2 linked regions of the Flavivirga spongiicola genome follow. Each later gene encodes a partner of the first gene's protein in a complex. Links are inferred from orthologs where the notes say so. Each region holds a gene or a part of one and is shown in the gene's direction. Other genes may lie near its edges.

Region 1 (16,175 bases):
TCTTATAATGTTTCCTAAAGAATCCCTAGAGATACTATGTTTAGGGGAATTATACATTTTTCTAGTATCAGAATCTTTCTTTTCAGCATCTTCACCTTCATAATCATTAAAACTTTCATAATAACGAGAAGAACGTTTGTCACCGTCTCTAAAGTTTATTTCATCACTTCTATCAAAGTTAGTACGTAAGTATGTCTCGTTTTCGTCAATAGGAACTTGTTGTATTTCACCAGGTAAATTTCTAGCAATTACTTTTCCATTTGGTAAAGTATCATATATAATGTCATCAGCTGTAACAACTTTGACAGTACCATCATCATTTAAAGCATTTTTGGTATAAACATTACCACGATAATAGTTAAAGTCATTAAAATCATCATCTATAATAGGTCTGTAAACATCAGCAACCCATTCGGCAACATTACCAGCCATGTCATATAATCCAAAATCGTTAGGGTCATAAGATTTAACAGCATTTGTAATATCTGCTCCATCATCGGACCAACCTGCAATACCACCATAATCACCTTTTCCTTGCTTAAAATTAGCCAATTGGTCACCACGAATTTTACGTTTGTCAGAACGTGTATATTGTCCATCCCAAGGGTATTTTTTACGCCCACGATATAGGTTGAAATCTCTAATTTCGCTTAATCCCAAAGCGGCATATTCCCACTCAGTTTCAGTAGGAAGTCTATATTTTGGTGAAATTATTCCAGTTTCACGAGTCGCATAAATATTAGATTCATTACCGTCTGCATCTACTCTAACATTTCTTTTATTACGACCTTCACCGTTAATAATTTCTTCATTACCACCATACGTTAAGGTAGGAGCATTAATATAAGTGTCTGTGCTAAATGTTGACTCTGCATTAACATCGGTAATCTTTGCATCACGTTTTAAGTAACCGGCTTTTTCCAAGTTGTACTCATTAACACGATCTGATCTCCAATTAGCAAATTCAACTGCTTGAATCCAGCTTACACCAACAACAGGATATTCTCCGTAACCTGGGTGACGTAAGTAGTTTTCTGTCATTACCTCGTTAAAACCTAAACGGTTTCTCCAAACTAATGTGTCAGGTAAAGCCCCATTGTAGATGGCTCTAAAATTTTCTTCAGATGGTGGGTAAACTCTTTTAATCCAATCTAAATACTCCATATACATGGCATTGGTAACCTCTGTTTCGTCCATATAAAAAGATTGTACATGTTGCTGAGTTGGGCTATTATTCCAATCGTGCATCACATCATCCTGAACACGTCCTTTAGTGAAAGTTCCCCCTTCAACAAATACGAGACCTGGAGATGTTTCCTGTTCTCTGAAATCTGTGTTGTACTGAAAACCACCTTCTCTGGAGTTAATCTGCCATCCTGTAGCTCTTGAACTATTCTTTGAACTCGAAGATTTTTTACAACCAGTTGAAGCTATAGTTAGTGCAAAAACTAATAAAACCTTGAATGCTACTACTTTTTTCATATCCATACTTTTAAGTAAGCTAAATAATTTTGGTGCTGCAATATAAGAATTAAACCTAATAACACAAGCTATTTTTTACATTTTAGCCAAAAAAAAGTGTATTTCACCCTATTTTTTTGACATTACAACGATGATTTTGTCGTTTTTCACCATTGTTTTGTGTTGTATTAACGCGTATTTTACTAATTTATTATTGTATTTTTGATGCAGTTTTTAAAATTGTTGATTTTTTTAATAATAACAAGACTTTAACTACGTTGTTTTAACGATGAAAAAGGAAATTTTATTTTTATTGTTCATTTCTTGTACAATAGCTGTGTCTGGTCAGCAAAAAAAGTATACTATTACTTGGGAAGATTCTAAAACAATTTCTGGAGGAAGTTATACCATTGAGATACCTTCTTTTAATACCGAAAATTTTAGTTATGGTTTTGAAGAAGGAATATTGTTTGTAGACCAGTGGGAGGTAAATCAATTAGTAAACGAATCTTCTGCAGTTATTAGTAATGTTGTTTATACCTCTATTTCTAAAGCCAATTTAAAAGATCTAGACCTAAATAAGATTCCGAATACATTAAAATTTAACTTAAAAAATTCCAAGTCAAGAGAAAAACAATATGCAGTTTTTGAACTTTCACCTATTGTTAAGGACTCGAGGGATGGCTATAAAAAGGTTATTTCATTTCAGCTAGATTATAAAAATGGCTTGACTACTAATAGAGTATCCTCATTAAGTAAAGGTTTTAAAACGTCTAAGGTTATTAGTAATTCGGTATTAAGCTCGGGAGAATGGTATCGCTTTTATGTGGATGCTACTGGGGCTTTTAAATTATCAAAAAGCTTTTTACAACGTTTAGGAGTAAATGTAAACAGTGTAGACCCCAGAAATATAAAGCTATACGGACATGGAGGACGTATGATCCCTTATTCTAATGCCCTAGCTTACCCTTTTGATATGCCGGAGAATGCTATAAGGTTTGTGGGAGAAGAAGATGGTGTTTTTGACAATGAAGATTATATCTTGTTTTATGCTCAAGGCCCAAAAGCGTTTAATGCAGAGAGTAATACGAATATAAATTGTTACACAGATAAAACATATTATTATATAAATGTAAGTGGAGGACTGGGTAAGCGTATTCAACAATTTATACAACCTGGTGGATCGGTAGATTTAGTTATTGATACGTTTGAAGATTATAAGTTTCATGAAATTGATGAACATAATATTGCGTTTTTAGGAAGGCGTTGGTTTGGCGATAAATTTGACGTAGATAATAATAAAGTTTTTGAATTTGATTTCCCAGGTTTAGTAACGTCAGAATTAATAAACCTAAGAGTGTTTACAGCAGCTGCGTCAACAACATCAAGTACCATAGAAGTTACTGTAAATGGAACGCCAATTTCAACATTAAATATGAGTGGGTCAACATCACCCAATTTAGCAAGTCAGGCTTCATTTAGTGGTAGCATTAGTGTGAATAGTTCGAAAGTAGAAGTAGGGCTTAATTTTAATAATCAAGGGAACCCGAGCACACAGGCTTATTTAGATTATATATCAATAGAAGCAACTCGTTCACTAAATTTTTCAGACGAGCAATTTCAATTTAAAAATAGTGCGGTTACTTCAGCATCAGGAATAGGACAATATAATATGACTAATACATCCCAAGTTTCAGAAATATGGGATGTAACCGATATATATAATGTTTCTAATTATTTAAATACAGATGGTGCTTCAAATATTAGTTTTACATCTAATTTAGGGAACTTAAAAACTTTTGTAGTGGTCACACCCTTGGATTATTTTGAACCAAAAATAGATTCAAAAACAACGATTAATAATCAAGATATAAAAGGAAGCATTTTTCAAAATGGTCAAGGTGGGTTTCAGGATGTAGATTACATTATAGTTGCTCCAAATAATATGATTAATGAAGCGGAACGTTTAGCGCAGATAAATAGAACGCAATACGATTTGAATGTTAAGGTGTTAGGTTTAGATGAAATTTACAATGAATTTAGTTCAGGTAACCAAGATATTGGAGCCATTAGAAACCTAGTTAAGTATGTTTATGATAATGCAAGCGCACCAGCAAACAGAATAAAGTATGTGTGTTTATTTGGAGATAGTTCTTTTGATTATAAAGATAGAATTCCTAATAATACTAATGTAGTACCTTCATGGCACTCCTATAACAGTTTTAATCTTACCAGTTCATTTATTTCTGATGATTTTTATGGCATGATGGATGCTAATGAGGGGACCATGTCAACAAATGACAGGTTAGATATTGCAGTGGGTAGAATTCTAGCAGATACACCACAAAGGGCCAAAGAAATGGTCGATAAAATAGAATCATATTACGTAAAGGAAGCGTTTGGTGCTTGGCGTAATAATTTTGTGGTTATTTCGGATGATGTTGACAAAGATTGGGAAGGGCTTTTACAGCAAACAACCGATAATGTAGGTAATTTAGTTTCTCAAGAAAAACCTTTTATGAATGTTGTAAAAATACATTCTGATGCATTTCAGCAAGAAACATCGGCAGGTGGAGACAGGTATCCCGAAGTAACAAACGAGATTGTAAATGCTGTTGATAATGGTGCTTTGGTTGTAAATTATTTTGGTCATGGAGGCGAGGACGGCTTGGCTCAAGAGCGTATTCTTTTAAAACCAGATGTTAACGGATTTCGTAATTTTTGTAAATTAAATTGTTTTGTAACCGTAACATGTGAATATACTAAGTTTGACAACCCATTTAGAGAAACAGCGGGCGAATTTACATATTGGAATAAGCAAGCAGGATCTATTGGTTTAATTACAACTACCAGGCAAGTATTTGTTAATTTCGGTATTACTTTTAATAATACTTTAGGACAATATCTATTCTCTTATAGTGATAATGATACTTATGAAGATTACGAATATCCTTCTATGGCTGAAGCTCTCAGGTTGGCAAAAAATGATCCTGTTATATCTGGGAATTCTCAAAGGCGTTTAGTGTTCTTTATCGGAGACCCAGCCATGAAATTGGCTTTCCCTAAGCCAAATATAAGATTAACAGAAATTAATGATGTACCTATTACTCAAGCAACAGATACATTAAAAGCATTAAGTTACGTGAAATTAGCAGGTCAAGTAGTTGATGTTTCTGGAAATTTAATCACTAATTATAACGGTACACTTTCAACAACTATTTATGATAAGTCGATAAATAGACAGACGCTTGCTAATGATGGTACACGACTAAATGGGGAAATAGTAAGGTTAGACTTTGAAACACTTGGAGAAATTATATTTAGAGGTCAGGCATCTGTAAAAGACGGTCAATTTGAGTTTGATTTTGTAGTACCAAAAGATATTGGTATTCCTGTTGGGTTTGGAAAAGTAAGTTTTTATTCAAAAAATGAAGCACTATCCCAAGATCAAGCTGGGGCGAGTATTAATACAGTTAGAATAGGAGGCGTGAACGAAAATGCAGCAGAAGATAATATAGGGCCTGTTATTACACTTTATATGAATGATGAGAATTTTGTCTCGGGAGGAATAACGAATGAGTCTCCTACATTATTGGCTAAAATGGAAGATGCGAATGGGATTAATACAGCAAGTGGTATTGGGCATGATATCGTTGCTATAATAGATGGAGATGAAACAAATCCGGTAGTTCTTAATGATTATTATCAAACAGAAGTAGACGATTATCAAAAAGGTGTAGTAAGTTTTCCGTTTAGAGATTTAGAGCCAGGGCTTCATACTTTAACCTTAAAAGCCTGGGATGTCTATAATAATTCTTCAACTTCTGAAATTCAGTTTGTTGTATTCGATAAAGATCAAGAATTGGTTATAAATAACGTGCTAAATTATCCAAACCCTTTTGTGAATTATACAGAATTTTGGTTTAATCACAATAGTTCGGAACCTTTAGACGTTTCTATACAGATATTCACTGTTTCCGGGAAACTGGTAAGAACGATTAATGGACAAACAACAGGAGGTATTAAAACGACTAGTTCACTATCTAGAGATATTGTTTGGGATGGGAGAGACGATTTTGGGGATAAAATAGGAAAGGGTGTCTATATTTATAAGCTTACAGTTCACTCAAATTTATTAAATAAAAAAGTAGAAAAAATAGAAAAACTCGTTATATTGTAATCAAGATTTGGAATAAGTAACAGATCAAAGATAGATGAGTTTTTAAAATAAAATTATATTTGTTAACTAAACTTAATACATGAATAATAGAATATTAATAGCATTAGCCTTTCTTTTTGTGTTAAAACTAAATGCTCAAGAAACAATTATTTTTCCAAACCAAGACAGGAGAACTATTACTACAGGAGTGCCGTTTTTACAAATTGCATCAGATGCCCGTGCAGCTGGTATGGCCGATATGGGTGTTGCAACCTCTGTTGACGCATTTTCACAGCAATGGAATTCATCTAAATATGTGTTTTCGGAAACTAAATCAGGTATTGGAGTAAGTTATACGCCTTACTTAAGTAAATTGGTAAATGATATTTTTTTAGGAAATGTTACGTATTTTAATCGTTTAGATGAACGTAGTGCATTTGCAGTAAGTTTAAGGTATTTTTCTTTAGGAGATATTGAGTTTGTAAATGGTCCAGATGATACACCTAGGGTGCAAAAACCTAATGAGTTGTCTCTTGATGCATCCTACGCTTTAAGGCTATCAGATCAATTTGCTATGTCTGTAGCAATGCGTTATTTACGTTCGGATTTACGTATACAAGGAGTAGGCGGAGATATCAAACCAGCAAGTACGTTTGGTGTGGATATTTCTGGTTTTTATCAAAGTGAAGAAGAAGCTTATGCCGATTTTAATGGACGATGGCGAGGTGGGTTTGCTATTCAGAATATAGGACCAAAGTTTAAATATGATGAAGGTGGTGAAGAGAATTTTCAACCTACAACCTTGCGTTTAGGAGGTGGATTCGACTTTATATTTGATGATTATAATAAAATTGCTGTAACTGCAGAAATAGGAAAACTATTGGTGCCAACACCACCTGTTTATGGGTATGTTGATGCAGACGGTAATGAGTCACAAGCAACAGATGGTAGTGAGCCAACAATCATCGTTGAAGGTAAAGATCCCGATGTTAGTTTTTTAACAGGAATGTTTCAGTCATTTGGTGATGCGCCAGACGGCTTTAGTGAGGAGTTAAAGGAGTTTACATGGTCATTAGGGGCAGAATACGTATATCAAGATTCTTTTGCTTTCAGAGCTGGTTACTTTAATGAAAGTGAAGATAAAGGTGCTAGAAAGTTTTTGGCATTAGGAGCTGGTTTTAAAGCTAATGTTGTAAATATTGATTTGTCATACTTGTTTTCAGCGTCTAAAGTGCAAAGTCCTTTAGAGAATACATTACGTTTCTCATTAACCTTTAATATTGGTGCAGATGCATATAATGAGTATTAATTAAAGCTATAATAAAAGGATATTAAAAACTATTGTTCATTGAGCAATAGTTTTTTTGTTTATAATATTTGTAAATTTATTTAATACATTTTGAATATGAAGGAAATAAAAATAGAGACAACACTATATATTTACCAAGGTTTAGACGAGCTTCCAAAGGAAATCATTTTGCTAATGCAAAAAGCTTTTGGAGCTCGTGAAAATGCTTACGCTCCCTATTCAAGCTTTAATGTGGGAGCGGCACTATTGTTGGATAATGGTGAAATAATTACTGGTAGTAATCAGGAAAATGCATCGTACCCATCAGGGCTATGCGCAGAACGCACTGCAATTTATTATGCAGGCTCACAATACCCAAAGGCAAAAATAATCCGCATGGCTATTTCGGCAGGATCAAAAAATAATCAAACGACTAAGCCTATCCCTCCTTGTGGTGCCTGTAGGCAAGCTATTGCCGAATATGAAGTGAAACAGGATACCCCTATAGAAATTTATTTTATGGGAGAAACGGGAAAAGTTGCTAAATCCAATTCTCTCGCAAACTTGTTGCCTCTAGTTTTTGATAAATCAGTGCTTTAACACTGAAGTGTTTTAAATTCATAATTTTTTTTAAATAATATAACATTCAATATAAAAAATTATTAAATAAGCAATCTTGCCTGTAAAGTGTTTTTTTTTTGATATTTTTTTTACTTTAATGAATTTACGTTTTTGCAATAACGAGCAATGTATTACTTTTGTATTTGCTTAATTAAAACCTAATATTAGTCGATGCAAAAAATCACTAAAGAGACATACCTAAAATGGTATGAGGATATGCTGTTTTGGAGAAAGTTTGAAGATAAACTGGCAGCTGTTTATATACAACAAAAAGTAAGAGGATTTCTTCATTTATATAATGGTCAAGAAGCAGTTTTAGCAGGTGCTTTACATGCTATGGATTTGACAAAAGATAAAATGATTACAGCTTATAGAAATCATGTACAGCCAATAGGTATGGGTGTCGATCCCAGACGTGTTATGGCAGAGTTATATGGTAAAGCTACAGGGACTTCACAAGGACTAGGAGGCTCCATGCACATATTTTCTAAAGAACATCGTTTTTATGGAGGTCATGGTATCGTAGGAGGACAAATTCCTTTAGGAGCAGGTATTGCTTTTGGTGATAAATATCATGGTAGCGATGCTGTAACGTTATGTTGTTTTGGAGATGGCGCAGCTAGACAAGGATCACTTCATGAGACTTTTAATTTAGCAATGCTTTGGAAACTTCCAGTAGTGTTTGTTTGCGAAAACAATGGTTATGCTATGGGAACGTCGGTAGAACGTACTGCAAATCATGGTGAAATATGGAAATTAGGTAAAGGTTATGAAATGCCATGTGGACCAGTTGATGGTATGAATCCTATAAAAGTAGCTGAAGCATTTGATGAAGCTATACAACGTGCACGACGTGGTGAAGGACCTACGTTTTTAGAGTTGAAAACATATCGATATAGAGGACACTCTATGAGTGATGCACAGCATTATAGAACTAAAGATGAAGTGGAAGAATACAAGAAAATTGATCCTATTACTCAAGTGAAAGACATTATTCTTGAAAAGAAATATGCTAGTGAAGATGCTATTAAAGTGATTGATAAGCGCGTAAAAGATTTGGTTTCTGAATGTGAGAAATTTGCTGAAGAATCACCATTTCCAGATAAGAATGTGATGTACGATGTCGTTTACGAACAAGAAGATTATCCATTTATACAACATAAATTATAAGCTATGGCTATAGTAATTAATATGCCGCGTTTAAGCGACACCATGGAAGAAGGAACGGTTGCAGCTTGGTTAAAGCAAGTAGGCGATAAAGTTGAAGAAGGTGATATTCTTGCAGAAATAGAAACGGATAAAGCAACTATGGAGTTTGAATCTTTTAACGAAGGTACTTTACTTCATATTGGTGTTCAAGAAGGAGAAACAACCAAAGTAGATGAGTTATTAGCTATCATTGGAGATGAAGGTGAAGATATAACAAGTTTATTAAGTGGAGGTAACACATCTACCGAAGTAAAAGAAGAAGCTGCTCCAGCTGAAACAAATGATGCGCCTGCAAAGGTTGAGTCATCTGCAAATGTTGCATTGCCAGAAGGCGTTATTGTTGTAACCATGCCACGTTTAAGCGATACTATGGAGGAAGGAACCGTTGCAACATGGCTTAAAAAAGTAGGTGATACTGTTGAAGAAGGTGATATACTAGCCGAAATTGAAACGGATAAAGCGACCATGGAGTTTGAATCGTTTCAAGCGGGAACATTACTTCATGTAGGATTGCAAGAAGGAGAATCGGCAAAAGTAGATGACCTATTAGCTATTATCGGTCCTGCTGGAACCGATGTTGCAAATGTTGCAAGCAACTTTAAAGTAGATTCAGGTTCAACAAAAACTGAAGAAGCTCCTAAAAAAGAGGCTCCTAAAGCAGAGGTTGTAAAACCAAGTGCACCAGTTGCTGTAACATCAACAAGTGGTGGCCGATTATTCGCGTCCCCATTAGCTAAAAAGATAGCAGAAGAAAAAGGTATTAATTTATCTCAAGTCCAGGGTTCTGGAGAAAATGGACGCATCATCAAGCAAGACGTTGAGAATTTTGTTCCAGCTTCTTCAGGAACATCCGTTGGTAAATTTGTCCCAACAGGGCAAGAAGATTTTGATGAGGTTACTAACTCACAGATGCGTAAAGCCATTGCTAAGGCATTAACGAATTCGAAATTTACTGCACCACATTATTATTTAAATGTAGAGTTTGATATGGAAAATGCGATAGCGTTCCGTAAACAATTTAACTCTATTCCAGATACAAAAATATCATACAATGATATCGTTGTTAAAGCTTGTGCATTAGCATTAAAACAGCACCCACAAGTAAATTCACAATGGTTCGCGGATAAAATGCGTTTAAATAACCATGTTCATGTTGGAGTAGCAGTTGCCGTTCCAGATGGACTTGTAGTTCCTGTGGTTAAGTTTGCTAACGAACAATCATTGCCACAAATAGGAGCGGCAGTTAAAGATCTTGCAGGAAAAGCCAGAAACAAAAAATTAACTCCAGCCGAAATGGAAGGTAGTACATTTACAGTTTCTAATTTAGGTATGTTTGGTATAGAAAGTTTTACGTCTATTATCAATCAACCAAATTCGGCCATTCTTTCTGTAGGAAATATTATTGAGAAACCAGTAGTTAAAGAAGGTAAAATAGTTGTTGGAAATACTATGAAATTGTCTTTAGCCTGTGACCATAGAACGGTTGATGGTGCTACGGGAGCACAATTTCTTCAAACATTAAAAGACTATATTGAAAACCCGGTAACTATGTTGGTATAATAAATTCCTGCGAAGGCAGGAATCTTTTCATAAAAAAAACCTGTTTTATTCGTTTGAAACAGGTTTTTTTTATCTTTAAACTCTAATAAATTTACGATGAAAAAACTATTGAGTATTATAATAACCATAACATTTTTAAGTTGTGGAGGGCAAAAAGAAATCTCGGGAGTAAAAAAAACGAGTGAAGAGAGTCATAATATACTAGCTTTAAAAGAAAATGTAAAGTCGAGTTTAGAGTATTTAGCTTCTGATGCTTTAGAAGGAAGAAATACAGGGACTGCAGGCATTGAAAAAGCAGCTGTTTTTATCGAAAACTTTTTTAAAGAAAATAAGGTTCAGCCGTATTATGAAACTTACAGAGATAGCTTTAATTTAGATAACATTGTAGGTTATAATATTGTGGGATATATTGAAGGGCATGATTCAGAACTGAAAAACGAATTTGTAATACTTGGGGCTCACTACGATCATATAGGTACAGCAGAATCTGTAAATGGGGATAGTATTGCCAATGGAGCCAATGACGATGCCTCTGGTACGGTGGCAGTTATGGAATGGGCTAAATACTTTTCTAAATCAAAAAGCAATAAACGGAGCATTTTATTTACATTATATGCGGCCGAGGAAATGGGGCTAAAAGGTTCTGGTCATTTGGCAAAACGATTGAAAGATGAAGCGCTTAATTTATATACCATGATTAATTTTGAAATGATAGGAGTTCCAAGAGCAGAAAATGAAACCATGGCTTATATTACAGGTTATAAAAAATCCAATATGGCAGAGAAACTAAATGATTATGCAAAAGGGGACATCGTTGGCTTTTTAGCACAAGCCAAAGCGTATAATCTGTTTATGCGCTCTGATAATTATCCTTTCTTTAACGCGTTTAAAATACCAGCTCAAGCGATATCTACTTTTGATTTTACAAACTTTGATTATTACCACCATGTAGACGATGAGACCGATAAAATGGATTTTGAACACATGACATCTTTTATAAATAAAATGATTCCAGCTTTAGAGGGTATGATTAATGCCGAAACAAAAGAAATTAAAATGAACAATGAATAAAAACATAATTATAACAGGAACAAGTAGAGGTATTGGTTTCGAGTTGGTTCAATTATTTGCTAAAGCTGGGCATAATATATTAGCATTATCTAGAAACAGTAAGCCCATAGAAAATCTTCAGTTAGAAAATGTGACGTCCTTTTCATTTGATTTAAGTAAAAATGATGATTATAAGAAAGTAGAAACCTTTATTAGTTCTCATTGGAACCAAGTAGATATTTTAATTAATAATGCAGGAGCTTTGCTTAATAAGCCTTTTTCTGAAACTTCAATGACCGATTTTGAAAAAGTATATAAGACCAATGTTTTTGGAGTATCAGAAATGACTCGAATTATATTACCATCTATGAAGCGTCATAGCCATGTTGTAACCATTAGTTCGATGGGTGGCGTTCAAGGAAGCATGAAATTCCCAGGATTAAGTGCTTATAGTTCTAGTAAAGCAGCTGTAATAACTCTAACAGAATTGTTAGCCGAAGAGTATAAAGAAACAGGACCAAGCTTTAATGTATTAGCTTTGGGAGCTGTGCAAACTGAAATGCTAGAAGAAGCTTTCCCAGGGTATGAAGCACCGACTACAGCATTAGAAATGGCACAATATATTTTTGATTTTTCGCTTAACGGAAATAAATATTATAACGGAAAACTACTTCAGGTTTCTAGTTCTACGCCTTAAACTAAGTTCTACTAATTTTAAAGTAGATTACAGTTGAACATGGCTACTAAAAAGATGGCTGTAATACCTATTGGGTTTCAAAATGAGACATATCATTCGTTTAGGTTGCTATCTTTTATTTTGGAATTTTTTTAAGAATTTACCCACATAAAAAGAAACGAAAAAATAACCTTCATTTTTATATCCATCTCTAATTTTTTGAAAAGCAATTCGGATTTGAGATTCTACGGTTTTTTGTGAGATATCTAATTTTTGAGCAATTTCTTTATATTTCAAACCATCTCTTTTGCTTAAAAGGAGGATTTCTTTACAGCGAGGAGGCAGGTCTTGTACAAGTTTTAATAGTTTTTTTAATCTCTTTTGCCCTTCTTTTTCATCATCATGAACCCTCGTTTTTAAAGCAGATGTTTTTAATTCATCTAGAACTTTATTTCTAAATTTATCTTTTCTATATTGATCTATATATAGCCTATATGCTAATGTGAAAAGATAGTTTTTTAATGATGAATTTTCTAATAAGTCTTTTCTTTTATTCCATAAAATAATAAAAGCTTCTTGAACAATATCTTTAGCTTTATCTTCATCGTAAGTAAATGTCTTGGTGTAAGTTAATAAAGGTTTATAGAATTTTTGAAAAATTAATTTAAATGCTATATCATCATTTTTCTTAATTTTTGAAATTAATTTTAATTCTGTCATGACAGTATAAAAGAAATGTTAAATTATTGAATATCTGTTTCTATTCATAACCTGTAATATTATCAATAATAAGTCTATTTTAAAGAGCAAATGTAACCTACGCGACTCTTTTATCAAAATTTGCTACGAAACTGAATGAATCCATTGCTGTAATTTTAACCAAAACTAAATTAATATTTTATATTATAATATTACGGATATTCAATTAAATTTTATATCGGAAAGTATTTTGAAATACAGCTTCTGCTAATATCATTGAATTTTTAAAAAATGAATGATAAGAAAGTTAAAGCAATAAAATGATTTTTAATATAAAAAATAAACTCTACTAACTTCAACATATTGTAGATAGTAACATGTTTTTGAATGACAGTTTTTGATGTAATATGAAAATAATTTTTTTTTTTTTAAGGGTATTTAATAAGCTATACGTTTAATAAATAAAGTCGTACGTTTAATCGTATATTTTTATTTAGAATTAATATGAATTTTATAAAAAACAAGCATCTTGGATAATATTATTAGAAAATATTTTCTTGACAGTATTAGCACATCAGAGTTGAATTTGCTATTAGAATGGTTGAAGAATGAGGAAAATGAAAAGGTGTTTAAAAGATATGCAAGAGAATGCTATGATTTAGACCTTGCCCTACAAGAAGTTGATGTTGATTATGAATATCAAATATTAATAAATAAAATAAGATATAAGAAAAGCTTTTATCAAAAATGGGGTAAATGGGCTGCTGTTTTTGTAGGAGTTATTGGGCTTAGCTGGTTCTTTATGCTAAATGATTCTACACCAAAGACTAGTATAGATAATAATGCAATTACTTTAAAATTAGATAATGGTGATATTAAAATTGTTACTGAAGATGGAAATGAGAAAATTTTAAATAAAAAAGGAGAAATTGTTAGTGTTAAAGAAGGTGATGAGCTTAATTATAATAAATTAAGTGACGAGCAAAATAGTGAGAAACTGGTCTTTAACGAATTAAATATTCCTTATGGGAAAAAAATGAAGATTGTTTTATCTGATGGAAGTTTAGTTCATTTAAATGCGGGTAGTACATTGAAGTATCCTGTTAAATTTTTGAACGGGATGGAACGAAAAGTTTTTTTAAGTGGCGAAGCGTATTTTGATATAGCTAAGGATAAACTGCACCCTTTTATTGTAAATACCCAAAATATAAATGTTCAAGCTTTAGGAACTAAATTTAATGTTAATTCTTATAAAGAAGATAATGAAATAAGCACTGCTTTGGTAGAAGGTTCTGTTGGTGTTTATAACGTAGACGAAAAGTTTGATGCGAAAGCTTCTACTGTATTAATGCCAGGTTATAAAGCTTCTTGGAATAAATCAGAAAATAGAATGAACATAAATGAAGTTGATATTGAAGAATATATAGCTTGGACTAAAGGTCAATTACTATTTAAATCAAAATCATTTTCTGATATTATTAAAGTTTTAGAAAGAACTTATGATGTAACCATAATAAACAATTACCAATTTTTAAATGAAGAGCGTTTCATTGCAAAGTTTGACACAGAAACCATAGAACAAATACTTATTTCATTTCAAAACAGCGAGAAATTTTCATATAAAATAAATGAAAATAAAATAACAATAGATAAACCTAACTAAAAAAAACGCCAATGATAAAAAACTAACAATTAGATAATTTAGAACAAGATCTTATTGTAAAAAAAAATCGAGAAGTATTGGAGTACTCCCCGATTAGACAATAAGATTTAATCAATGTGAAACAATTTATTAACTAAATCAATACAAAAGTATGGAAAAATCCTTTACTAAGAGGTTATATTTAAATATCCTCCCTAAATTGAGTTTAAAAATGAAATTAACAATATTATTAATATTCTTTTCTCTTTTTAAAATTCAAGCTGAGTCATATTCTCAAAATACTAAAATCACACTTAATTTACAATCGGTAAAGATTATTACAGTATTAGAGACTATAGAATCCTTATCAGAATTTAAGTTTTTAACAAATGAAAAATTAATTGATCAAACTCGTTTAGTTTCAATCAATGTTAAAAATAAACGGATTTATAAAATATTAGATGAGTTATTTGCAAATCAAGATATAACATATAATGTTGTTGATAGGCAAATTATTTTAGCAAAAAATGATTTAAAGAATCAGGCTGTTAAAAGGTTAATTCCTCAAAAGAATGAGCAGCAAAATCAAGAAAAAGAAATAAAAGGAACCGTTAAAGATGAGGGAGGAAACCCTTTGCCTGGTGTTACTGTTCTTATTTTAGGTACAACAAATGGCGTCGCAACAGATTTTAACGGAGAATATTCAATTAAGGTTTCGGTTGGTGAGGCTTTGCAGTTTTCCTTTTTAGGATTAAAAACTAAAATAGTTACTGTTGGAGAATCTGATACTATTGATGTGGTTTTAGAGGAAGATACAGATACATTAAATGAAATAGTTGTTACAGCATTAGGTATTAGAAAAGAAGCCAAAAAACTTGGATATTCGTTACAAACTGTAAAAGGAGAAGATCTTTCTAAAGTTAGAAGTGCTAATATTGCCAATACGCTTTCTGGTAGAGTTACTGGTGTACAAATTAATCAAAACGGTTCTGGTATTGGAGGTTCGGCTTCTGTAACCGTTAGAGGGATTACCTCATTAGTACCTGGTCAAAACTCTGCCTTAATTGTTGTAGATGGTGTTATTTTAGATGGTGGTGGCTTAGGTCAAGGTAGTTTTTCTGGAGGTTTGGATTATGGTAATGCTTTGTCTGACATTAACCCTGATGATGTACAGAGTGTTAATGTTTTAAAAGGTGGTAATGCTACAGCACTTTATGGTTATAGAGGAGCAGCGGGTGTTATTGTCATCACTACAAAAAAAGGTAAAGTTGGAAAAATGAAAGTGGATTTATCTTCTTCTGTAACATTTGATAATGTTCTAGTTTCCCCTAAGCTACAAAATAGTTATGGGCAAGGTCGTTTTGATGTGCCTTCTAGTCAATTGGTTTACGATATAACTCGACCAGGAAGCTGGGGACCAGCATTAGATGGTAGTTCACGTGAACGTTTTGACGGAGTAGGTACTGCACCATATAGTGCTAATCCAGGAGACTTTAAAGATTTCTATGGAACTGGCTCAACAATAATAAACTCAATAGCATTATCTGGAGGAGCAGATAATATAAATTATAGGCTATCTTATACCAATTTATTTAATCAACCTATTTTAAACGGAAGCGATTATAGACGTCATTCATTATCATTAAATACGACTGCCGATGTGACTGATAAATTAACAGTGCAAGCTAAAATAGCCTATGTGAAAAATAGTGCAGAAAACAGATCGGATATTACAGATGGTCAAGCAAATACAGTTAGGAGTTTAATATTGAAATCTAGAAATATTTCTAACGCAGATTTAGCTGCTAAT
Region 2 (16,146 bases), 3.7 Mb from region 1 along the record:
CTCCAAATGTCTTCGTTGGCTTTCCAATTAAGTTTGTTAATTGGTTTTTGGTTTAATACTTCAACCTGATTAATATTCTGTCTTGTTTTTTCTATTAATGCTGCGATTAATGCTTCAGATGTTACCTTCATGATATTTTTTTACAAAGGTTTTAATTAAAACCAATATAAATATTGATTCAAATTAAGATTTTTTTATTCTTGAAAGCGTTTCAGGGGTCATTCTTAGGTATGAAGCAATATATTTATTAGGGATTTCCTGAAAAAGCTGAGGACTACGTTTTAAAACGCGATGATATCTTTCTATAGGTGACGTTGTTAGAATATCTCTTTCTCTTTCCATTTGTTGGAGTGCAAAGTTTTCTAATATTAGCTGCCACATTTTTGTATTTTCGGTGGATTCTGACACAAAATTCATGTAGGTACTTTTGTCCATAACTTTTAGAGAAGTATGTTTTAAAGCCTGAATGTATAAATCGGAGGGTTTTTCACTTAAAAAGGAGTCGAGTGCAGCAATTAAATTATTTTGGTAACCAAACCTAATGGTGTGTTCTTCAAAATCATCTAAAACAAAAATTCTTAGCGCCCCTTTTTCTACCAGATATAAGTTGGTATCGATACTTCCTTTTACTTTTAAGTATTCGTTCCTTTTTAATTCTAATGTTTTATACCATAAATTTTGGCTGTTTAGTTTTTCTATTAAGGTTGAAATGGGGTTCATTTTAAGAACAAATTTTAATTTGGAGGCTAAGTTTTGTTGAGTTTTACAATTATTCGCAGGTTCTTTATTTTACTTTAGTTAGTGCCATTTTTACTGCAAGACCAGTCAATACAGAAGCCATAAACCATTTCTGTATTCTTAACCAAATTGGTTTTTTTGAGAACCAACTTGCCATTTTCGCTGCAGATATAACAATCAAAAAATTAATCGAAAAGCTAATCATTATTTGAACAATTCCGAGTTGAAAACTTTGGTTTAGAATGGAACCATATTCTGGTCTTATAAATTGTGGAAAAAACGAAAGATAAAAAATAGCCATTTTTGGATTTAGAACGTTGGTTAGTAATCCAATATTGAAAAGTTTAAAAGGTTTGTCTGGTTTGAGGCCTTTGTCGGCATCGAATACCCTGTTTTTCGATGTAATGGTACTATAAGCTAAGTAAAGTAAGTATCCTACACCTAAAAACTTAACCGTTACATATGCATAAGGAACAGCAAAGAAAATAGCTGATAAACCGAAAGAAACCATAAGGATATGGAATAAGAATCCGCACATGACACCGAAAAGAGATATAATTCCTGCTTTCTTTCCTTGTGATAATGATCTGGAAATCAAATAAATCATATTGGGGCCGGGTGAAACCACCATAACCAATGATGCCAATGCAAATAAAAGTAAATCATTAATTGGTATCATATTTCTTTTTTAAGGTTTGTTTAGCTAAAAATATTACAGATGTCTTTTATTCTCTTACAGCAACATTAAAAGCATCAATCCCGCCAACTATAGGTAACGTTAGACTTGTTCCATCCAAATCAACAGTCAACTCAGTTCCTGCTTTTGGGTGTAATGTGAATTCTTTATCACTAGAAAAAATCATAAGCCCTATTTGCTGTCCTGCTTTAATAATCTGATCATCAGGCATTAAATCAAAAGATACCTCGTAAAATTTTCCAGGTTTTAAGGGTGTACTCTTAGTTAAAGATTTGTGATTTTGAGGATCTGCCCAACCACGGGTAATAATATTATCTGTAATTCTTGTACCCTCTTGTTCATTCCACGGAAGTGATACTAACCAAACCGATAAGTTGGCAGCAGGTTTACTACTTGCTAATTTTACAGTGACTTTAGGCGTTCCGGAAATATGAATATCCTTTGTCAATTTAGAAGTTACGTAAAGCAAACGATGCTTAGAACTTTCCGCCTTTGCCAGGTCTTTACCCGAAAACGAGTGGTCGTCAACTAAAGTTTCCTTGCCTTGTTTCTTTATCTTAGAAGTACGCAGTCCACCTGCTTTATGAGCACCAGTTGTTAGGTGTAATGTTATATTAGAGGCTTCAGGGTTTGGGTAATCTTTATAAGGTGTTGGTTCGTTCACTTTATCATATTCTCTAACGATCCAAGCTTTCGCATCATTTTCAACACCATTATCTATACCATGTAAATAACGTGTAAACCAACGATTCATCATTTTGATTGGTGGCGGACCACCATGCCCAAATTGATGATAAAATGTTTGAGTTGGTAAGCCCATTTCTTGAGCTTTTTTGTAAATTCTATAGCTGTGTTCCGGCATCACATTCCAATCATTAAAACCATGAGACATGAGCAACGCCGCTTTCATAGGTTTCATATGATTTAAATAATCGCGACCTGCCCAAAAATCATTATAGTCTCCAGTAATTCTATCCATACCATTTTTCATTTCGGTATCTCTTATTTTGGCATTATTATGTGCCCTTTTTGATTCATCGCCACTATGAATAAAATCATATAAAACATCAATATCTTCACCTAAATAACCGCCAGGAGAACGCACTAACCCGTTAGACCTGTAATAGTGATAATATGATGTGTTAGGAGCGATAGGAATAATAGCTTCTAGACCTTCGACACCAGTAGTCGCAGCTGCTAATGGAATGGTTCCGTTATATGATGTACCTGTCATCCCCACTTTTCCTGTACTCCAAAAAGCTTCAACAGTTTCATCTCCATAGGGTTCTGTATAACCTTTTACTCTTCCACACAACCAATCTATTACAGCCTTAGGTGCTAATGATTCATTATCACCACCAACGGTTGGAGATCCTTGAGATAAACCTGTACCAGGTGATGATGAATGTACTACAATATAACCTCTTGGAATCCATTTTTTTATATGAGAATTGGATATAATAGGGCGTTTACCAAGTCGTTTAACCTCTGGATGCACAGGACCTTCGACTTGCTCTCCAAGTTCATGTTTTACATTCCAGAATAATTCTTTTCCACCCTGTGCAACACCTGCAAAATAAGGACTGGAAACATAAATTATTGGAAGTTTTAAACCTTCTGTTTCGGTTTGATGAGGTCTTGTTACTGAAACATGCATACGATCTAATTTGCCATCGCCATCAGTATCAAATGTGGTTTCAACAAATAAGTCATGCCGAATCCATTTTTCGGGTGTGTTAAATGCTTCTACTATTTGTGCTTCGCCATCTTTAAAAACGGGTATCGCTTTTGTTATGGGTTGTTGTCCTAAACTTAAAAAGACACCTGAAATAAGTAAGGTGCTTGTCAATATTATTGACCTTAGTCTTGCAGAGTTATTCATGTTTTTAATTGATTTATTAATTTGGAAGATAGTTTTCAGGGATCATATTGTCTTTAGTTTCCTGAGCCCAGTAAATATTGATTACCCACCAACGTTTACCATCATTTAAAAGTTGAATACTGTTGATACCTCTCATAAAAGGTTTTGTATCAGATTCACTATGAAAAGATTCATACGTACTAAATACCTGAGTGATATTACCAAAAGTATCTACTTTTCTATGTATTTCTTTTTCAAAAAAACCATTTTCGACCAGCCATTTTCCAGAACCTTTAACATAATCATCAGGAGACATATATCTTACTTTATATGCACCTTCTTTATTTTTACCAGACGGAATTAGTTTAGCATTAGGTTTAAATAAAAATTTGAATAAGGCCCAATCTCTCTCAACGCCTTTTTCTCCCGAAATAACGGCGTATAGTGTTTTAATTGTGCTATCTAATGTTTGAACTTTTTCTGAATAGTCTTTCGCTTTTTCTTGTGATTGCACAGATAGTGTTACAATACACAATAGCATAACTGATATCGTTTTTTTCATCTTCAGATATGATAAATTTATTTAGATTAACAAAGTAAAGATTTTGTTAGTCTTGAAACGTTAAGGCTTTCTTAAATTTAAAAATATTTCATCGATCTAGGCATCGAAGGGCTACTAAACCTGTTATATAGCTAAATCAATTGAATTTCAAAATGATGGATAAACAATTTGAATTATCTGAAGTTTTTTTTGATTCTATCTAAATCACGTTTATTATCACGATCCTTAATAGTTTCTCTTTTATCATATAGTTTTTTACCTTTCGCTAAAGCAATGTCCATTTTGGCAAACCCTTTATCATTTATGAATAATCGCAAGGGAATAATAGTAAGTCCTGTATTCTGAACCTCTTTTAGTAGTTTTTTTAGTTCTTTTTTGTTTAGTAAAAGCTTCCTTTCTGCTTTAGGGCGATGATTATAATAATTGCCAAAGGCATATTCTTCAATAGTCATATTAATAACAAAAAGTTCCCCTTGTACATTGAACTCACAAAAACTTTCGGCTATAGATGCTCTACTACTGCGTATGGATTTAATTTCTGTTCCAGTTAGCACAATGCCGGCCGTATACTTATCTAATATTTCATATAGAAAGCGCGCCTTTTTGTTTTGTATGTTAATGTTTTTTTGCATGGAGCACAAAACTACATAATTTTATGAAGTTATTGGCGGGTGATTCTATTGAAAAATCAAATAAATGGAGTTAAAGAATTACTAATTGATTATACTTTTAAGTAAATAAAATTACTTTAGCAGATAGAATTTATTTAGATATATGCAAAAAGCAATTTTATTAATTTTAGTTTTAGTGGTTTTAATGTCATGTAGAAGTGTTAAAAACCATAATGAGCAAGTAACGAAATTGCATGATGTAGCCCATTTACATGAAGATATAGATAGGATATATGTTCAATTAAAAAGACATCATCCTAAATTATATCAATATACACCAAAAGAAGTTTTAGATTTCAAGTTTGATAGTTTAAAAAAGATAATTACAACACCTATTGATTCTCGGGAATTCTACAAAAAATTAGCACCAGTGGTGTCTCAAGTTAAACAAGGTCATATTTCTCTAAGCTCTGCAAATAAGTGGTATACCAAGAAAGCTCGTAAACAATTGCTTAAGAATAAGTTTGAATTTTACGCTTTAGATTTTGAATATTTAGAAAATAAACTCTGGATTAAAGATACCAGAGGTAAAGATTCTACAATTATAGGATGTGAAATAGTTAAAATTGAAGACGACTTTATTTCTGATTTAATTGATGTCTACAAAACACGTTTTTCTTCAGATGGTTATAATACCACATTGCATAACAGATATGTGGGGCAACACTTTTCTAATTTTTATTATAAAGATAAAGGGGTTGTAGATAGTTTAAGGGTTACTTTTAAAAACAAGGATTCTTTATTTGTCAAGACTTTTAGAAGGTTACAAAAGAAAGAAAAGCCTAAAAAACAAGATACTACCAAAACAGCAAAACGTATAAAATTAACTTCGGCGGAGAAAAAAGCAAATCGATTAGCTTCAAAAAAGAGACGAAAGTTTAACAAAAAGCATGGTTTTATAAAAAAATATAAAACGTACACTCGAAATTTTCGTTTTATGGAAGAAGTAAAAGATGTGGCTTATATGAAATTAAGAAGTTTTACTAATGGTAATTATAAAAGATTCTATAAGCAGAGTTTTACAAAATTAGATTCAGCAAAGACGAAACATTTAATTTTAGACTTAAGGGATAATGGCGGTGGAAGAATTGCCGAAATAGATTATCTGTATTCGTATTTAACTAATAAGGCATATAAGTTTATTGAAGATAGTGAGGTAAATAGCCGTGTACCATTCTTAAAATTTTTAATGAGCAATACAACACCGAATAGTATAAAGGTATTATCGGGTATGATGTCACCGATAATCGTTGTTCAGAATTTAATAAGAACAAGAAAGCGAGATGGTAAATTGTATTACAGGTTTAGGCAAACTAAGGTTAAAGAACCAAAACCGTTACATTTTACTGGTAAGATTTATGTGTTGATTAATGGAAATTCATTTTCGGCTTCTTCTTTAATATCTACGCATTTAAAAGCGACCAAAAGAGCCCTTTTTGTTGGGGAAGAAACAGGAGGCGCCTATAATGGCACGGTTGCAGGTATTTATAAAGTCTATGAGCTGCCAAATACCAAGTTAAAAATAAGAATGGGAATGATGCAGGTAGAAGCGCCTCAAAAACAAAATCCAGATGGCTATGGTGTAAAACCAGATGTTGAAATTTTACCTACGATTAGTGATAGGGAACTAAAAAAAGATACAGAGTTAGATTGGGTATTAAAGGATATTAAAAATAAAGGATAATTGGGGCTTGTCACAATACCGTGTTAAACTTCTAGATTTGTTGACTATTCTTTTTTAGTTTTATTGAAAATCAACCAAACCATGAATCGCAATCAGTTTATTAAATCGGCAGGAATAGCCTCTTTAGTTGTTCCTTTAACACCTCTATTCTCTTTTTCAAAACCACAGGAAGACCCAAAACTAAACAAGGCTTTGGTTGAGGAATTTGTACGAGTCTCACATGGAAAATTAGACATGGTCAAAGAGCTTTTAAATGAACATCCAAACCTATTAAATGCTGCTCATGATTGGAAATTTGGTGATTTTGAAACAGGTTTAGGAGCTGCAAGTCATGTAGGAAATAAAGAGATCGTAAAATATTTAATTAGTAAAGGGGCACAGGGAAATATTTTCACTTTGGCCTTGTTTGGTAAAACAGATATTTTAAAAGCGATGATAGAATTTTCCCCAAGTTTACTTTATGCTAAAGGCCCTCATGGTCTTACATTGCTGCATCATGTAAATAAAGGAGGAGATGACGCTCTGGAAGCTAAAGAATATATACTTTCTTTGGGTTTAAAAGAAACACAATTCCCTTTATATTAAGCTTATATTTTTTATTGCCTTCCCGTAAAACATTCGTATTTTTGTGATTCGATTTTAAAATAAAAACATCAAAAATACTTTATGAATTCATACGATGTAGCCGTAATAGGTTCAGGCCCTGGAGGATATGTAGCAGCAATACGTTGTGCACAATTAGGAATGAAAACTGCCATTATAGAAAAGTATTCTACACTAGGAGGTACTTGTTTAAATGTTGGTTGTATACCAAGTAAGGCCCTTTTAGATTCTTCTCATCATTATGAAGATGCAGTGAAGCATTTTGAAGAACATGGCATAGAAATACCTGGAGACGTTAAGGTGAATTTAGAAAAAATGATTGCCCGCAAACAAGCAGTTGTTGATCAAACTACCGGTGGTATTGATTTCTTGATGAAGAAAAATAATATTGATGTTTATCAAGGTTTAGGAAGTTTTAAAGATGGGACTCATATCATTATTTCCGGAGAAGAAACCACTGAAATAGAAGCAAAAAACACCATTATTGCCACTGGAAGTAAACCTTCAAGTTTGCCGTTTATAAATATTGATAAAGAGCGAGTTATAACATCTACCGAAGCTTTAAAACTTAAAGAAATACCAAAACACTTAATCGTCATTGGTGGAGGCGTTATCGGTTTAGAACTTGGACAAGTTTATAAAAGATTAGGAGCCGAAGTTTCTGTAGTTGAGTTTATGGATCGTATTATTCCAACTATGGATGCAGGTCTATCTAAAGAGCTCAATAAAGTTTTAAAGAAACAGAAATTTAAAATGAATGCCTCTCACAAAGTTAAGTCTGTTGAACGTGTAGGAGATGAAGTTATTGTAAAAGCAGATAACAAAAAAGGAGTAGAAGTAGAATTTAAAGGAGATTACTGCTTAGTATCTGTTGGCCGTCGTCCATATACAGATGGCTTAAATGCTGAAGCTGCTGGTGTAAAATTAAATGATAGAGGGCAGGTTGAAGTCAATGAGCATTTACAAACGAGTGCTTCTAATATTTATGCGATTGGAGATGTGATTAAAGGTGCTATGTTAGCACATAAAGCTGAAGAGGAAGGTGTGTTTGTTGCAGAAACATTAGCAGGACAAAAACCGCATATAGATTATAATCTCATACCAGGTGTTGTTTATACGTGGCCAGAAGTTGCTGCGGTTGGTAAAACAGAAGAACAACTTAAAGAAGCTGGTGTAGCGTATAAATCAGGACAATTCCCAATGCGTGCTTTGGGTAGAAGTAGAGCTAGTATGGATTTAGATGGGTTTGTAAAAATTCTTGCAGATAAAACGACTGATGAAATTTTGGGAGTACATATGGTTGGTGCTCGAGCTGCAGATATGATTGCAGAGGCTGTCGTAGCTATGGAATATAGAGCATCTGCAGAAGATATATCACGTATGTCTCATGCGCACCCTACATTTACAGAGGCTATCAAAGAAGCGGCGTTGGCGGCTACTGATGATAGAGCATTACATATATAGTTCATTAAGATATTTTAAAAATAAAAGAAAAGCGAACTTATTGAGTTCGCTTTTTTTATTGCTATTTTTGGAATATGCAGAGCGTTCCTATTCATATAAATATTTTAGGCTTACTAATTTTTGTAGGCATTTGTTTTGGTCTTTTTATATCTTATTTTTTAATTAGAAAATCAATACATAATAAATCTCCTAATTTGTATATGGGGATTTTAATTTTGGTTTTATCACTTATCATGTTCGAAGGTTGGCTTAATTATACGGGCTATATCTTTAAAACATTGTGGCTCACTAATTTTTCAGAGCCTTTAAATTTTGTAATCGCTCCACTTATTTACTTGTTCAAGATGTCTCAATTAGGCAATAAAAGAAGTAAAAAAGATGGGTTTCATTTTATTCCTTTTGTGTTATGGTTTGGGTACTGTCTTTTGTTCTTTTTTCAAGAAGATGTATTTAAATATAATGACAGTATTGGTGTTATGAATTTAGACATACCATATATTGAAACAGCAAAAGTATATACGGGAGATCCTTTGGGAATTCGTAACTATGTTAATCTAGCCACTATCATTCACATTCTTATTTATATTACTGTTGTAATGTACCATTTAATTAAATCGGCAAAGAAAAGAGGAGAATCCATTTTTATGACTACAGATAAAACATTGAAATCTCTTAGAAATTCATTTTATCATTTTTTAATAATTACACTTATTTTAATTTTTGTGAAAATCACTTTTAAAAGTGATGTTGGAGACTACCTGATCTTTTTATATATCTGTTTTATGATTTTTTTGACTGGGTTTCAAATGATGAATACCTCTCTATATTATACAGAAGTATCTTCATTTTTAGAAGGGCCAGTTTTGAAATATAAAAAATCATCATTGTTAGAAGATCAAAAGGATGTTATATTAAAAAGAGTCATGAACCAAATGACACATGAGAAGTTTTATGTTAGTAGTTCAGCTTCTCTTTCAGATTTATCTAAAGCTATAAAAGAAAGTTCACATCATGTCTCTCAGGTTATAAATGAAAGGTTAAACCAAACTTTTTTCGAACTGTTGGCAACCTATAGAATAGATGAAGCTAAAGCTATTTTGAAAACAGATTTAGGTAAAAAATTAACTATTGAAGAAGTAGCCGAAAGCGTAGGGTACAACTCTAAATCTGCATTTAACTCAGCATTTAAAAAAATAACTTCACAAACGCCTTCACAATTTAGAGATTTGTAACTATCTCATTATTAGTGTTTATTTGTGCGTCCTTATAAGCCAGTACACCTTGCTTATAGGCTAATTCATTAAAACTAGTCGGCTGTTGGTACTTTTGGGTCAAATCAAAAAACGAACAGTTATGAGTGAGCAACCAGAAGCAACAAAACAAAGACAGTATTTTATCGATTGGTTAAGAATAGGACTTATTATAAGTGTATTCTTTTTTCATGTGGGTATGATTTTTAGACCAGAACAATGGCATGTTAATAGTAATGAATCATTCGAGTTTTTAGATCCCATTATGTGGTGGTTGCATTTATGGAGAATGCCATTATTATTTTTAGTATCAGGTATTGGTACTTTTTATGCGATTGGACATAGAACAAGTTTGCAATATGTAAAAGAACGTCTTAGAAGGCTTTACATTCCATTTACATTTGGTTTTTTTACATTAGTACCATTAATGGTGTATGTTGAGCGTATAGATAAATATGCCTCATTTTTAGATTTTATTCCACATATGTTTGATGGGGGGGCTTATCCTGTAGGTAATATTTCATGGCACCATCTATGGTTTATTCTGTATTTATTAATTATTTCTTTATTGATAGCCCCGTTTTTAAATTATACAAAAAGTGCGCATTATAACATGTTACGAGGTAAATTAATAGACATTACTTCTAAACACATGGGATTAAATAAGTTACTTCCAGTTATTATAATATCCCAAATGATTTTAAGACAATATTTTCCTAAGAGTACCCATGCTTTGTATAATGATTGGGCTTATTTCACTTATTATCTATTATTCTTTTTAAGTGGTTTTATGTTATTCACAAGTCATAAAGTAATCAGTAGATTGTCAAAAGATAGAAGACTATATTTATATCAGACAATTATTTTTACAGTGTTGCTATTTTCGTTGCCTTCCATTTTTGGAAAGCCTTCAATAGTTCAGGATTATTCTCGTGGTATTATCGAAATGGTCATTTCATTATCTTGTGGATTAGCTGCTATAGGTTATTTTAAAAGATATTTTAATAAAGAGCACAAATACAGAAAAGTACTAAATGAAGCTATTTATCCTTTTTATTTATTGCATCAACCTGCATTTATTTTTATTGGATATTTTGTTTTAGAATGGCATATTTCATTTGGGCTTCAAGCGCTATTAATTATTCTCTTTTCTCTAATCTCAATAATTGGTACTTATTGGTTTTTAATTAAGCCATTCAATGCTTTTAGAGTTGTGTTTGGTATGAAAACAAAACCAAAGAAAACGTCACTTAAAATAAAAACACAATTTGCATTAGATAAGTTGAGATAATATAATAATTGAAAATAACCAATTAAAAGAACTCCATCTAAGTAAATTGTTCAAACTTTCTCTATAGTTTTATGCTAATTTACTTAGATGGTTTTTAGTTTTTATTTACCCAAAAATAACTAGATTTGAGAAAAATAATTTCCAATAATATAGTTTACAATTATTTGGTCAATAAGTATTTGGGCTTAATTTAGGCAATGTTATTGTGATAGTTAAAATAAGATTATTTAAGTGATTGTATTTATCTTTATTATTAGTTTTCTTCAAGGAGCAATTTTTGGCTTAATTGTATTGTTTTCAAAATTTTACCGAAGTGATATTAATAAATATTTAGCCTACACGATCTTAACGGTTAGTAGTATCGGCTTAATGAATGGTGTGGAAGACTATTTTGATAATTCTAATCTGTTTTTTTATGCATTACTGGATAATATTCCTTTAGAAGTTTTATTTCCTGCTACCTTTCTCACATTTGTATCTTTAAAAACTAGCATAAAACGCCTTAAAGGAAAACATGTATTCTTGTATATACCGTTCTATTTGTTTTCAATTATAAATATTATGATTGTTACATTAGATGCAGTTGGTTTGATATATGATTCTAATATCCGCTCTTTTATTTATATTTTATTTGATATTGAATATTATTTCATTCTAATTTATTCCATCTTTGGAGGTGCTTTTTGTTTAGTTTTTATTAGTAATGCTAAGCATTTAGAAGAAAAAAGTAGAAAATGGCTTAAGTATTTGACCATTGTTTATTTTGCTCTTATTTTAATGTGGGTATTCATGGAACTATATAGTATACTTACTGATAAGGATTCTCTTTATACAGAATATGTTCTTTGGATAGGAGTCACCACATTTTTTTATTGGATGAGTTATAAGGGACTCATTCGGTTTAAATTATTAGATGATAGATATGAAATAACTCAAATCATCCAATCAAGTTTACCAAAAGAAAAAAAAGAAACAAAAAAAGATATTTCTAATATTCATTTTCAAAAACTGGAAACATTGATGCTAGATAATCATGCTTATTTAGATGCTGATTTAAGCCGAGAATATATGGCTAATCAAATAGGAATAAGCCCGGGTTATTTGTCAAAAATTATAAATGATATTACAAATGATAATTTTTCAGGATATGTAAACGCCTATAGAGTAGACGTAGTAAAAAGTATGATGGCAAACCCAGAGTTTGATAAATACAGTTTATTAGCTATTGGGTACGAGTCTGGATTTATTTCTAAAACAGGATTTTACAATGCTTTTAAAAAGTATACAGGAATGACTCCAAATGCATATAAGACTAAAATTAATAAGTCTTAATTTCTCCACTTATTCACATTTGAAGACTTTCATTTTTTTTACTGCGGGTATATTTGCAGAAAATTTTAAAAAAATGAAAAGGAAAATAAGTATATCGAAAAAACTAGCATTCTATACGTGTTTAATAAGCGCATTTACCATGTCTTGTAACAATGATGATGATTCTGTTTTAACGCTATCAAATATGGTCGATACTGGAGACTATAAATTATTTACTCAAACAGCTGGAAATGGAAATCATACCATTGTTTTCGAATCTGGTTTGGGAGACAATTACGAAAGTTGGTACAAATTATTAGGTCTTGCAGAAACTCATCAGGTGATTGCTTACAATAGAGCAGGATATGAGCCTTCAGAAATGGCTAATAATGACAGAAACATTGTTCAATTAGCAGAAGATCTGCATCAAGTTATTTTAAGTAAATCAGAAAATAATAAAGTAATATTAGTTGGTCACTCTTTAGGAGGTGCTATAACTAGGTATTATGCTGTGCAACACCCAGAAATGGTTGAAGCCATATTATTTGTTGATCCTAGCCATGAAGGTTTTGAAGAAATGACACAAGGACAAGAAGATAACATGGTAGAATATTTTAGAGGAGAAGGTCTTACACAAATAGCAAATGAAGCAGAGCAATTTATCGAAAACTTTCAAACTCTGGATGCACTATCTACGTTGCCAAATGTACCAATAATTGTGCTTACAAGCATCCGAGATCGTGAAGGCGAAAATGAAACACGATGGATAAACGCACATGCCACACTTGGAGAAAATGTTACAAATTTCACTCATATTACTACTGAAAACAGTGGGCACTATATTCAGGTTGAAGAACCTCAATTAGTGTTAGATGCTATTACAGCTTTGTTAGATTAAGTATTAAAAAATTAAAAATAATAAGATGAAAAATTTAGTTAGTAGTACAATCGTTGCATTCATACTATTTACAGTATTTAATTGTTCAAATGATGATTTGCCAGATGCCTATGCCAGCGATTATTTAAACTACGAGACAAAAACAGCATTAGAGCTTCCTTTTGAAGACACATGGTGGGTTTTTTGGGGAGGACGAGGTGTTAAAGAAAATTATCATGCTGCACATAGAGAGCAAAGATTTGCTTTAGATCTTGTACAAAGAATCAATGGAAGCACACATATGGGTAATGGTTCTAAAAATGAAGACTATTATTGTTTTGGGAAACGTTTAAATGCTCCGGGGGATGGAAAAATAATTACTGTAGTTAATGATGTTTATGATAATATTCCTGGAGAGTTTAATGCTAGCATACCAACAGGAAACCTTGTTGTTATCGACCATGAAAATGGTGAGTTTTCATTCTTAGCACATTTTAAAGAAGGATCAATAGTTGTATCTGTTGGAGACAAGGTCCTTAAAGGGCAAGAATTAGGGAAAACCGGTAATAGTGGCAATTCAAGTGAACCACATTTGCATTATCATTTACAAACAACAGAAGATCCATTTAATGGAGAAGGTTTGCCTGCTCAATTTCAGAATTATTATGCAAATGACATTTTTGTGGAAAGGGGCGAACCAATGCAAAATGAAAGTATTGTCAATGATAATTAGTATCTCAAATAATTACATGATTTAATCGAAAAGAATTCTCCGAGACTCTAACTCGGAGTTTTTGTTGAACCTGCCTGCCAGCAGGCGGGATTGTCATTCTTGTGAAATCGAAAGATTCATTATTATAAAATAAAAACAGTGAATAAAACGGGAGTCTAAATAAAGGAATTAGTTTTTATAAGTAATATTAATAATTACACATATAGTCTTATCTTTGCGCGGTGAAAAGTAACCCTTCTATAGCAGTTCTACCGTTTAAAAATATGAGTTCTAGTAAAGAGAATGACTATTTTTGTGAAGGACTCACTGAAGAAATTATAAATGCTTTAGCCAAGATAGATGCCTTAAAAGTGACATCGCGTACATCTTCATTTTTTTTTAAAAATAAAGATATTTCTATTAGAAAAATAGGTGCAGATTTAAATGTATCTACCATTTTAGAAGGAAGTGTTAGACTGTCAAAAAATACTATTAGAATTACGGCACAGTTAATAGAAGTTCAAAATGATTTTCATTTTTGGTCTGAAACCTGGGATAGAAACCTTGAAAATATTTTTGCTGTCCAAGACGAAATAAGCTTATTAATTGCCGATAAGATTAGAGAGAATTTTGGGCATTTTGATATCAAAGATAAGCTGGTTAATAAGCAAACGGATTATATTGAAGCCTATCGTTTATATTTAAAAGGGAATTACCATTTTCAAAAATGGAATCCGAAAGATATTGAGCTATCAAAAACATACTTTACCAAAGCTCTAGAAATAGACCCTAATCATGCACAGTCTCTTTTTGGATTAATGCAATATTATGCCATGATGGCCGGTCTTGGTTTTTTGCCTAGAGATGAGGCTTTTAAAAGTGCTGGAGAATATGCCGCAAAAGCATTGGAATCCAACTCTCAGCTTCCCGAAGCTTATTATGGATTAGCCGGATATACATTTTGGCATCAATGGGATTTAAAAAAAACAGTCAAATATTTAAATAGTGCTTTAAAAGTAAACCCCAATTTTTCACCTGCATATCTGCATTTTGGGTTTCTCTATATTGCCATAGGAAGACATGAAAAAGCATTAGAAAGTATTGAAACTGCTGCTAGTTTAGACCCTTTGTCTTCTGAAGTTTATTTTGCAAAAGGCTATCTATACTATACTAGTGAAAATTATGAACTTGCTATTGAGAATTTTAATATAAGTTTGGAATTAAACCCTGCTAACTTGTTGGCTATTGAGATGAAAGCTTTTAGTTGGGCTATGCAAAATAAAACAAACCTTATAATCGATTATTTTACATCTGATTTACCGGCAACTATAGATGATCCAACAAAATATGGGCTTTTAGGAATTGCTTATGCGATTTTAAAAGATACGCCAAGTACTGAAATGTACATAGAGTTATTAAATAGTAAAATAGAAAAACAGCAATCAGAAAGAGCTCAGTTTTTCATATTCATAATAAACGTTCTATCTAACCAAAAGCAAAAGGCGTTAAACTGGTTAAAAGGAATTATTGATACAAAGCCCACTTTGATGCTACTGATGTTTTCAGACCCTATATTGAACACGATTAAAGAAGATAAGGAATATAAGGAAATCATCAAAAATGTATTCTCTGCAACTTTTAATACTGAAGATAAACATAGCAATAAAAAAGAGCTTTTAACGAAAAAAATGCGGGATACGTATTCAAGAAAACTATTGGATTATATAGAAAAAGAGCTTCCTTATTTAAACCCTGATTTAACACTAAGAAGCCTTGCTGCTAGTTTAGATATTCACCCCAATCAATTGTCCTGGTTGATTAATTATGAATTCAATAAAAACTTTAGTGAATTCATCAATCATTATAGAGTTGAAACTTTTAAACGTATTTCAAAAGACCCAAAAAACGATCACATTACTTTGATAGGGTTGGCTTACGAAAGCGGATTTAATTCTAAAACTGTATTTAATACCTTCTTCAAAAAAGAAACAGGCATGACGCCTATGCAATATATTAAACACTAAGATTTAACCACCATTCATTTTAATTAATAGTTATCAGTTGCTAAAAGAGTTCGCATTTACAATTCGGAACTCTTAAACAAACTGTAGCATATACTTTTGCCAAATAATTTAAAAATAGAATAAATTGAAAGGTGAAAAAATGAAAACAATTAAAAGAATTAAAGTAGCAATCGCACTAATTTTGATACCACTGGGTTTTATATCATGTGGCGAAGATGATATTGTAACTAACCTGTTAAAAGATCCGCAACAAATACGAGTGGAATTAGGAACACACAAATTGGAGACTTATAGTCAAATAAATAATACAGAATACTTAGTTGTATTTGAATCTGGATTAGGAGATGGTCATTCGGTTTGGTTTGAAAAAAATATCTTAGAAGAAATAGGAGACTTATCAG

What was found.
Region 2: the proteins of Q4Q47_RS04275 (region 1) and lpdA are in contact, whole or in part, in a crystal structure (PDB 1EBD), measured with the Geobacillus stearothermophilus proteins. The link is inferred for Flavivirga spongiicola from one-to-one orthologs. Residues at the interface, in WP_033016211.1 of Geobacillus stearothermophilus: Ile130, Ala131, Met132, Pro133, Arg136, Arg140, Glu141, Asn155, Arg157; in WP_049624544.1 of Geobacillus stearothermophilus: Pro340, Ser341, Asp344, Tyr345, Arg403, Asp406, Val408, Glu431, Ala432, Gly433, Asp438.

What each region holds. Positions count from the first base shown.
Region 1 is NZ_JAUOEO010000001.1:1,113,851-1,130,025, reverse strand. The notes cover bases 8,124-11,000. They hold Q4Q47_RS04275 (pyruvate dehydrogenase complex dihydrolipoamide acetyltransferase), read left to right. Parts: upstream 8,124-8,702; coding sequence 8,703-10,298; downstream 10,299-11,000. Other genes in these bases: Q4Q47_RS04270 (M28 family metallopeptidase), read left to right, coding at 10,395-11,000; pdhA (pyruvate dehydrogenase (acetyl-transferring) E1 component subunit alpha), read left to right, coding at 8,124-8,699. Outside these bases: gliding motility lipoprotein GldJ, read right to left, coding at 1-1,488; type IX secretion system sortase PorU, read left to right, coding at 1,751-5,641; type IX secretion system outer membrane channel protein PorV, read left to right, coding at 5,721-6,929; cdd (cytidine deaminase), read left to right, coding at 7,026-7,508; more of pdhA, read left to right, coding at 7,701-8,123; more of Q4Q47_RS04270, read left to right, coding at 11,001-11,369; Q4Q47_RS04265 (SDR family NAD(P)-dependent oxidoreductase), read left to right, coding at 11,362-12,045; Q4Q47_RS04260 (RNA polymerase sigma factor), read right to left, coding at 12,154-12,744; Q4Q47_RS04255 (FecR family protein), read left to right, coding at 13,253-14,386; Q4Q47_RS04250 (SusC/RagA family TonB-linked outer membrane protein), read left to right, coding at 14,598-16,175.
Region 2 is NZ_JAUOEO010000001.1:4,788,717-4,804,862, reverse strand. Bases 6,232-9,079 are described here. They hold lpdA (dihydrolipoyl dehydrogenase), read left to right. Parts: upstream 6,232-6,879; coding sequence 6,880-8,280; downstream 8,281-9,079. Other genes in these bases: Q4Q47_RS18990 (helix-turn-helix domain-containing protein), read left to right, coding at 8,481-9,079; Q4Q47_RS19000 (ankyrin repeat domain-containing protein), read left to right, coding at 6,295-6,798. Outside these bases: Q4Q47_RS19035 (DinB family protein), read right to left, coding at 1-131; Q4Q47_RS19030 (Crp/Fnr family transcriptional regulator), read right to left, coding at 184-720; Q4Q47_RS19025 (LysE family translocator), read right to left, coding at 785-1,417; Q4Q47_RS19020 (Xaa-Pro dipeptidyl-peptidase), read right to left, coding at 1,464-3,317; Q4Q47_RS19015 (hypothetical protein), read right to left, coding at 3,334-3,858; SsrA-binding protein SmpB, read right to left, coding at 4,032-4,490; Q4Q47_RS19005 (S41 family peptidase), read left to right, coding at 4,633-6,213; more of Q4Q47_RS18990, read left to right, coding at 9,080-9,512; Q4Q47_RS18985 (acyltransferase family protein), read left to right, coding at 9,634-10,821; Q4Q47_RS18980 (helix-turn-helix domain-containing protein), read left to right, coding at 11,053-12,153; Q4Q47_RS18975 (alpha/beta fold hydrolase), read left to right, coding at 12,227-13,030; Q4Q47_RS18970 (M23 family metallopeptidase), read left to right, coding at 13,056-13,742; Q4Q47_RS18965 (helix-turn-helix domain-containing protein), read left to right, coding at 14,006-15,745; Q4Q47_RS18960 (alpha/beta fold hydrolase), read left to right, coding at 15,885-16,146. UniProt on the Escherichia coli protein: Lipoamide dehydrogenase is a component of the glycine cleavage system as well as of the alpha-ketoacid dehydrogenase complexes.